DNA from 3 places in the Lysinibacillus sp. Y5S-8 genome. Region 3 is predicted to be linked to each of the others. Evidence: riboswitches for the same ligand, from Rfam matches in the RefSeq annotation. Region 3 holds a riboswitch; each other region holds the start of a gene.
What was found. A riboswitch is a leader RNA that binds a small molecule or an ion and turns the genes downstream of it on or off. The one in region 3 is predicted to bind cobalamin.
Positions count from the first base shown of each region.

Region 1: it holds a riboswitch for cobalamin, as region 3 does, so the genes downstream of both, V6670_RS20990 (hypothetical protein) here and mmgD (citrate synthase) in region 3, are expected to answer to the same signal.
Region 2: it holds a riboswitch for cobalamin, as region 3 does, so the genes downstream of both, V6670_RS10725 (hypothetical protein) here and mmgD (citrate synthase) in region 3, are expected to answer to the same signal.

Region 1 covers NZ_CP145889.1:4,299,322-4,302,609, forward strand. The annotation lists gene V6670_RS20985 (ABC transporter substrate-binding protein) at 88-1,038, opposite strand; gene V6670_RS20990 (hypothetical protein) at 1,022-1,579, opposite strand; cobalamin riboswitch at 1,732-1,932, opposite strand; gene V6670_RS20995 (glutathione peroxidase) at 2,033-2,578, opposite strand; gene V6670_RS21000 (hypothetical protein) at 2,663-3,211, opposite strand.
Region 2 covers NZ_CP145889.1:2,205,519-2,208,806, reverse strand. The annotation lists gene V6670_RS10730 (translation factor GTPase family protein) at 1-272, shown strand, start outside; gene V6670_RS10725 (hypothetical protein) at 601-1,323, opposite strand; cobalamin riboswitch at 1,551-1,735, opposite strand; gene V6670_RS10720 (GNAT family N-acetyltransferase) at 2,015-2,539, opposite strand; gene V6670_RS10715 (8-oxo-dGTP diphosphatase) at 2,783-3,256, opposite strand.
Region 3 covers NZ_CP145889.1:2,373,473-2,376,760, reverse strand. The annotation lists gene prpD (2-methylcitrate dehydratase) at 1-735, opposite strand, end outside; gene mmgD (citrate synthase) at 834-1,955, opposite strand; cobalamin riboswitch at 2,148-2,343, opposite strand; gene V6670_RS11545 (NUDIX hydrolase) at 2,593-3,078, shown strand; gene V6670_RS11540 (hypothetical protein) at 3,134-3,288, opposite strand, start outside.

The DNA of each region.
Region 1 (3,288 bases), 1.9 Mb from region 3:
TCAATTAATTCCAATTTTCACACTAGGAAATAACAACCCACATAAAAATGGCTAGCTGTCAGTATACAGCTAGCCTTGAATGGTTTCTTATTTAAATAACTCTGGATAGACAGCCTTTGCTACTAGTTCTACGGCTTCCCCAATACGTGGGCCAGGTCGATTAGAGATATCTGTATCAAGAGTCTGTACTGCTTTATTTTGAACTGCTGTCACTGTGTTCCATCCATCACGTGCAAGTATTTCCCCTATTGGATCTTCTGTGTAGCTTACTGTCGTTAAAATAACATCTGGGTTTTTCACTATGACATCTTCCTCAGAAACTTGTGCCCAGCTGCTCAAGTCAGAAAAAATATTTTTAACATTGGCTGCATCTAGTATTTCTTGCTGGAAAGTACCAGAGCCTGCTGTATAAATATCTGGCTTAGGACTAACTTCTAAATAAACATTTTTCGGTGCTTTTACTTCCTTCACCTTTGTTTTAACGTCAGCTAATTTCGCTTTAATCTCTTCGTTTACTTCATTTCCTTTATCTGCAACACCCATTACAGCTGCAATCTGTTCGATGTCACCATAAACATCATCGAATGTAGCTGCTGATTTAATAACAAACACTTTGATTCCAGCATCTTCAAGTGATTTCATTGCATCCTTATCACCAATCGTATAAGCTATAACAACATCTGGCTTCAACGCTATGATTCGTTCACTGTTAAAATTCACAGAATCAGAAACCCGTTCAATTTTCTGTGCTTCCTCTGGGTAAGTATCGTACTCAGTTGCTCCTACGATTTTATCACCAACACCTAGAGCAAACAAAATTTCTGTATTACTTGGTTGCAATGATACAACTGTTTTTGGTACTTCTTTAAACTCTATTTCTACACCGCGATCATCTGTCACTTTGTAGTTTGTTTGCTCTGTTTGTTGTGTATCCTGTAAAGCGTCTTTATTTTTAGTATCTACTGAAGTACCACAACCTGCTAAAATCATTGCAAGGAAGAGTACTGTTAGCCATTGAACATTAAATAATTTCTTCATTATTATTCTCCTTTTTCTTTTTCATCGGATATGATTTACTAATAAATGGTATTTCAGCTATCCCTGCTTGTTGATTCATAAAGACAGCCATAACGAAGCACACATTGGCTAATAGGCCTAAATAATCAAAAAGAATAGCTGGAACCTCTCGTTCCTCCGATACTTTGTGTAATGTACGATATGATTTTTTGGCTTCACTACGGCAAAGATGTAGAGCAGCAGCAGCCTCCGTACCTTGAGGTAAGACAAAGTTTTGTATCTCTTCCTTCACATGACGAACATAAAAATCATAGCGCTCACTTAACCAAGCAAGATCCTCTTCTGTTACAGCTAGTTTTCCACGAACCGAGCCATTGACATGGTAGGCCATAGGTAAAATAACCATTAAATCTTCTACAACAGCTTGTACATCCTCTTTCTTAACTGCAGCTAAAGCAACTCCCAAATGCGTAGTCAGACTGTCTGTTCGAATCTCAAAATCAACCGTCGAAGCTTTCTCACGCATAAATGGATAACAAGAATAACGTGCATCTTTTTTCACTTGCGATCCCCCCACTTTCCATTATGAAAATTCTTGCATAAAAAAACGCCGCTCCTTTACGCAAAGGAACGACGAAAATAACATAATAATGGCCAAATTAACATGACATAGCCTATGTATTTGCCGTATATCCTCCTAGCTTCCGAGAAGTTTTTATACGTTCAAACAAAGGTCGGTCTCCTGGCTTGTACAGTTCATTACATAAAAAACGAATGTGTGATAAAGTACCTTCCCATCTCTTTTGAGACAGTGGCAAACCTTTATACTAGCTGTACTTACAGTTGCGGAAACAGCTTCGGTTTTTCACCGAATTCCCGATTATGCTTGTTAGCACCTTTTATTCTGCAAGAATAATTCACTTGTAAAGCAGTTTATCATATATTAATAGGAAAAAATAGCTGTGCTTTGAATGGATCGTCACTATTTCTAAAGAATAAGATAAACAAAACTGTTTTATAGTATAGTTTCAATTGCCTGTTCAATATCAAGTTGTGAATCTGTTGGTTCAAAGCGTGCAACGGTCTTGCCGTTAGCATCTACTAAAAACTTTGTAAAGTTCCAGCGAATATTACGACCATCTAAAAAGTTTGGGGCAAGTTGAACAATTGCTTCAGCAAGCATTTTTTCCTGCATGCTCGCCTTGCCAAACTTTCGAAAATCTACTTCATGTTTTAAATAATTGAATAATGGGTGGGTAGTCTCTCCATTTACTTGTACAAGCTCAAAAATCGGGAAGGTAACTCCATAATTCACTTTACAAAGATGCGTAGTTTCCTCGCCATCTTCAGGATTTTGATGACCAAATTGATCGCAAGGAAATCCTAGAACGACAAAATTATCTTTCCCATATTTATCATACATTTTTTGTAAGTCATCAAATTGATATGTAAATCGGCATTGATTCGCCGTGTTGACAATTAGCATCGTTTTTCCACGATAAGTTTCCATCGATAAAATTTCACCATTAGGTTTTCGTACTAAATAATTATAAATGCTCATGTCCTAGCCCCTTTTATTTTTTCATTTATTATAGTTGACTATTCAATAATTTACCAAATAATTTGCACAAAAAACACCATCTCGTTACGTTGAACGGATGGCTGACTTATACTTCTGCTTAGATTTAACGTCCTGCTCTTCATTAATTAAACGATGGGCAATGTCTAATAACTTTATGTCACTTGTCTCGTCATATAGCTTTTTAAAAGATACAATAATATCATGGCGAATGTGAGTCGGATGCTTCTCATCTAAACAAGTTTGAAATCTCTTTGCTAAATAAGACACCACTAAGTCACTTTGTACTTGACCTGCTAGCCCAATTTTCCAAATAGCTTGTAATGCATTTCTAGCTGTAACGGATCGTTCATCATAAGTCACAGCCCAAATCTTTAAAAAATCCTCCAATACCCTTTCTTCTGGGTCACTTTTTGCGGCTAAGGCGCATAAAATTTGTGCAGCACGTGCACGTGCATGACCATCTTTGTATGTAAGTGCTTGTACAAGCTGTTCCCAGACTGCATATGTCCAATCTACGGGTTCCTGCAGAATTTTTATTAGTTCCTCGTAAGATTCAATATCGCGGTCATGCTCTGTTAGATTATTAAAAAGTTGCAAAATCTCTTTCTCCATAATTTATCCCTACCTTTATTGTTTCAGAACGTAATAAAATTTGATTTATGGTACACTTAACTTAATTTTTTTCTCAA
Region 2 (3,288 bases), 170 kb from region 3:
ATGTTGTGCTAACGGGACGAGCACCCGTTGCCACCCTAATGAGCTATAGCACAACCTTTGCGGCCTATACCAATGGTAAAGGCGCACTCACACTCCAATTTGATGGCTATGATGTATGTCATAATGCCGAGGAAATTATTTCGCACATGGGCTACGATAAAAATGCCGACCCAGAATACAGCTCCTCCAGCATCTTTTGTGCAAAGGGCAAAGGATATTCTGTTCCTTGGCACGAAGCACAAGCAGCCATGCACTTGTCTGTAAGTAGGTGATCCTGCCCGCGCGAAGCCGTTTGCTTGCGCGGGTGTTTACTTGCTTCGAGCGAGAGTATTTCATCTGTTTCCGCGAGTATTCGCTGTCCGAACGAGAGTATTTCATCTGCTTCCGCGAGTATTCGCTGCTCGAGCGAGAGTATTTCATCTGCTTCCGCGAGTATTCGCTGCTCGAGCGAGAGTATTTCATCTGCTTCCGCGAGTATTCGCTGCTCAATCGAGAGTATTTCATCTGCTTCCGCGAGTATTCGCTGCTCAATCGAGAGTATTTACCCCCTACCCTTCAAATAAATAAAAACAAGCCCTCCGTTTGATGGAGGGCTTGAGTTTATAATGCGCCTACTGCTTTCTTTGTAGGGCTGTGCACAAGGTATGCAGGCTCGACAATCACGTAGTCATGCGTGTTTGTGAAATCAACTAGCACTTTACCAGGATAACTTTTTAAAATTTGCAGTTGATCAATTAATTGCAGCAATAGCTCGTGACCGTTGCCACGTGGATGCCAGTTGAAATGGTAATCATTTAATGCCTGAACCGCTTCAATAAATTGGGCATATTCCTGCTGCACAAAGGCTATTAACTTATCATGTTGAGGCGCTAAATCATGGATATATGTTTCATAAAAACGCATCACAATCGAGCATAATACATCATTGACACGTGCTGCACTTAAAACAGGCTTTGGCTCCAGTGACAGACGGTCAAGGTTGGGCTTGGCACGTGTGGAATCAATGCGTGTAATTAAATGGTATGGCTCCCCGTTAACCTCATAGACAATCGGGTTAGTCGGCATATACATCATAAAGCTATTGGTCTTCGTTTTCAGTTGATCGGTTACCGCTGCCTTCGCGAAAAGATGCCCGTCCACATCCCCATTTTGTATCCAAATAATTTCTTTATTATATAAAATTTGCTCAAAGAAGCGATCATTGCGGATCAGCTTCGTTGCTAATAATTGGTCAATCAATGATTCGACCGCCATTCTTGTTTTCGCTTTCTTGGCAACTTCTGTGCGTGGCTGCTTACAAATGTTCATATCTAAAGAAGTCATACATGCATCCCCTTTGCGTACATAATGTCAAAACAAAAAGGACTTCCTACCATTTTTGAGGAAATCCTTCGCTTATCTTCGTTCATCACCCAATGCCAAACAAACCCTAAGTATGTGTAAATGAGCCCGCTTGCGAACCCCTTCATTTACTTTGGGCGTTTGACGTACCGTGACGAACAGAGCATTCTGTTTTGTCAACATGCCACCTCCTATTCCTCGTAGGTTACTGGTGTGTACTCGTAACAGGCAGGTATCCTGACTCATGGTCATTGCCACTTTTCTCCTTCCCATCATTTGACAGTGGTTGCTGAAAAGTCGCTCACATTTACAGTTGCGGGACAGTGTCGGATTCGCACCGACTTCCCTTTTAAGCAAATTGCACGCAATTTACACCTATTACTACACGCTATTCAGTTGGTAAGGAAATTTGCGAAAATTCTCTATTCCTTAGCTAATCATTGTAAAGTATTGTATGTCCAAAGTCAATTTATGCTAAAAAATACTAATTATTTCAAAATACTTCCATGTAAAATGGATGCATAAAAAACTAGGTTTTCCTCATGTCACACTGAGCATCGCTTTAATTGCTTTCTGTAAAGTGATAATAAAGTTATTTCTAATCAAAAAATATAAAAATTATATTATAAGAAGGCTCTTTAAAGTTGTTTAAATCTTGTTGAACTAGCCCCCGTTAGTTCAACAACTTCTTGAAATCAATTCTTGTGTAGGTTTTATTATAGGTCGTACCAACATCATTATAAAATACAGCTTTTTTTAAATATGGGTCAGAGATAGGTTCGTAACCGTGTTTGCTAATTAACTTTATCATTTTGGGATTTTCTATCAGGTCAACACTCACAAATATTTCAGAATGTCCTAAACTCTTTGCAATATTTTCTCTATACCTCATTAAGTTTGAACCTATACCATTACCACGATAATCCTCTTTTACATATAGGTCACTTAATTTAGGAAGCAAAGTACCTTTTAATTTAAGAACTCCAAAACCAAATATAAGTGCGTCTTGTTCAGCAATTACCAAATATAATTCCTTTTTTGCAAATTGCTTTAAATAATTCGTGAATAGATCTTTATTATTTCTACTATCACATAAACCCGATAAGTCGTTTTCATTCGCTAATCTGATTATGTAGTTCATGGTTACTGCCACTTCCCTATTCTTTAATAAATCACTATTATAAAATTCCTTCTTCAACAATCTGCACCGTTCGTTTAATAAACAAAAGGACGGTCAAGCGGCTTTTATTTTAGAATTTTCTCTATCTATTCTTAATCCCTCTCTACCATTTAGATATTGAAAGTTAAACTATTTAACAAAGTGGTTAAATTTGAGCCCCATTATTTATTCTTCACTTATATATGTATTGAACTGACCTCGATGTTATTGAAAAGCGACTGCTCTATTGAACGATTGCCCCCGTTAGTCTAATAAGAAGTTTTATGTGTGACGTATAGTAACTTTCCCTTCTTTATTTTCTTCGTGGTTCCATTCAACTTGAATCTCAAATGTTCCATCTTGAAAAAATAAAGGAAATCTCCTCCGTATCGATGGCTGCATAGGAAGTTTATATGCGTTCTCTATATCTACCCAAACCGCTTTCCCTTCTGGAGCATCTTTCAAGAGTTCACCCTCGAAATCCTTTGTTATGTAATTAAATATCATATATCTATCTTTTGCGACTGGATTAACATATTCATAAAGCCCTTTATAAATAAGGTTTCTAACTTCTAACCCGGTTTCTTCCCTTACTTCTCTGATAGCACTTTCTACAATACTTTCAGGAAATTCAACTTTACCACCCGGTGGAATAAAACCTTTGAAATTGTCGTGCTGTCTATCCAGAAGTAAAACCTTCTCTTCACTTTGAATCATACACACAGTCCATATTTTATAATTAATAGAATTACTCATAATTCACTCCATACTTTTTAAATAAATATTAC
Region 3 (3,288 bases):
TGCATAGCCCATTTCGCCTTTCACAGCCATCATGGCTAAGTGTACTGCCCTGCTTGTTGCATCACCAGCAGCCCATGATTTTCTAGAACCCGTATTCGGTGCATGGCGATATGTTCGTAGGCTCGAATTATCAATCCAAGCATTTGATAAGGCGTTGACAATTTCCTGATGAGTGCCACCTAATGCCTTTGTCACAACAGCTGTTGTCGCAATTTTGACAAACAGTACATGGTCTAACCCAACACGATTTAAGCTATTTTCTAATGCGAGAATACCTTGTATTTCATGGGCCTGTATCATCATTTCTAATACGTCTTTCATTTTAAGTGGCTCTTTCCCTTCAGCAACACGCACGCGACTCAAATAATCAGCCACAGCTAATATGCCCCCTAAATTATCAGAAGGGTGTCCCCATTCAGCCGCAAGCCAAGTGTCGTTGTAATCCAGCCAACGAATCATACAACCGATATTAAAGGCACCTTTTACAGGATCAAGAACATAGGAAGTGCCTGGAACTCGTGTACCATTGGGAACGACTGTGCCTGGTACTACTGGGCCAAGAAGTTTCGTGCATTCAGGATATTGTAAGGCCAAAATGCCACACCCTAATGTATCTAATAATACATAGCGTGCTGTTTCGTATGCTTCTTCACTTGTAATAGTTGTATTTACTACGTAATCCGCAATATCTGTAAGTAATTGATCTGTCTTAGATATGTCATTTGTTTTAATCATCTATATCTTCCTTTCAAGGCATGAATTTGATATACTAGTATGCTGATAGGCATTGGTCAGAATGCCCATCAGCTCTATGGCGAGTTGTTAAAACTTGATTATACCGACAATTCTTCAAGGTTATGACGCTCGCCAATATAATGGACACGAGGTCTAAATAATCGGTTATTGTCATGCTGCTCAATGACATGAGCACATAAGCCAATCGTTCGTGAGCCAAAAAAGATAGGTGTATAGATTTCAATTGGCAAGCCAAGCATGTAGTATACTGGTGCTGCATAATAATCTAAATTTGGGTACAAGCTCTTTTCTTGTGCCATCACCTTCTCACCAGCTTCACACATGTGATATAAGCGATCATCCCCTTGTGCCAAACATAATTTATGCAAAGCCTCTTTCATAATTTGTGCTCTTGGGTCCATCTTTTTCATATAAACACGGTGACCAAAGCCCATAATCTTTTCTTTATTTTGCAGTTTATTTTTCAGCAAGGCTTCAAAGCCTGCTACTGTTTTGGCTTCTAGAAGCATGTACATGACTGCCTCGTTGGCCCCTCCATGTAAATTTCCTTTCAATGATGCGACAGCTCCAGTTAAAGCACCGTACAAATCAGATTGTGTAGAGGCAATAACACGAGCTGTAAACGTCGAATTTGGCATCTCATGCTCACTATATAAAACGAGAGACTGATCAAAAATTTCTTCTTCTAACGCCGTTGGTTTTCTGCCAGTAATCATGTAATAAAAATTGGCGCTATAGGAAAGCTGACTATCTGGCTCCACAACATCTTGTCCGTTTAAGACACGATAGCTATTGGCTACGATGTTAGGCATACCGCCTAAAAGTCTATAAGCTCGCGTCAAGTTCATTTCAGTAGAACGATCATTGATGTGCTGATCAAAGCCTGCTAAAACAGAAATTCCAGTTCTCAGTCCATCCATGGCATGTGTTTCATTAGGCAAGAGCTTGAAAATTTGGAAGATCTCTTGTGGAACCTGATAATGTGCTTTTAATTTGTCCTGTAAGTCAGCCTGTTGCTCGGCAGTAGGAATTTCGCCATGCAGTAGTAGGTAGACAATGTCTAAATACGAATATCTTTGTGATAATTCAATCAAGTCATAGCCTCGAATAACAATTTGACTTCCTACAGTGTCTAAAAAAGATAATTTTGTTTCAGCAGCAATGACCCCATCAAGACCTGGTGAATAAGTTAACTCCATTCAATGACAGCCCCTTTGTTTAATTATTCTTGTAAGCGTTACCATTCAAACACGAAAGAACAACAAAAAAACAACTTCTACCCCTTTTTAGAAGTTGTTAATCTACAAAAGCATGACAGACCAAATAACAGTGAATTTACAGGAATTCACAAAAATCATGCAGTAGCTAACACCTCCCTATCCTCGTAGGTCAATTGATGCTTATTTTGTGGCAGGTCTCCTGACTTATAATCAACACTTCAATAACACCTTCCCATTTTGACAAACAAAACAGTGGCCTTGTTATCGAGCTCCTAAATACAGTTGCGGGACAGTGTTGGACTCTCACCAACTTCCCTTTTAATCAAATGGAATGAACTCCATTTGAACCACCAAAATTTAGCATATTCAATTTGTCTATTTACCTTAACATAGAGTTTTCAAAACAATCAATATAGGTAAAATTCAGAAAAGACTGATTATAAAAAGCTATTTTTCATTTTTGATTGACTATTCTGCATTTTTGAGCATTATTTTGTACAAAAAAAGATTGTTCATCTATACCAATAAATCCATTTTCAAGGATTACAAGTAAAATAGAGGTCTTTATAATAAGAAAGGCGAATAGTTTTTTTATAATAATAGAGGAGGAGCACATATGGGCTATATTTCAGAATTAAGGAAATACATCGGCAGTAGACCGATTATCAGTATCGGGGCGACAATTCTTGTAGTCAACGATGATAAGAAAATTCTCTTTCAACATCGTTCAGATACGTTCGATTGGGGATTACCTGGTGGCTCAATGGAACTGAATGAAACGCTAGAAGAAGCTGCTACTCGTGAACTTCATGAAGAAACAGGACTGGTAGCGAATGAATTGGACCTGATTGGTGTTTTTTCTGGGCCTGATTATTATTTTCAATATCCAAATGGGGATGAAATCTATACAGTTATTCATCTTTATAGTGCGAAAAATGTCAGTGGTGTATTAGAGGTGAGGGATGGTGAGAGTTTGAATCTTACCTATTTCAGTAAAAATGAGCTACCAGATCATCTTGAGAAAAGAACAAAAACACTCTTAGACAATCTAGAGGACAAATTGTGGAATTTAGATAGTTCTTTTGCAAAGGATTCTCTTTAAATAACAAAGAGCATGCTTTTTATGAAAACATGCTCTCATCTTAACTATTAGGTTATTACAGTCTAATCTTAACCTCTGTACCGTCTTGTGCCTTGACATCTACTAGCACGAGCCCTTTATAATTTTGTAGTTCCTTGATAATAGGCTTGAGCATTTCTTTGTCAATGAATGGAAAGGAAAAGTCGATTTTTTTTCTGTCGAAGTATGCCT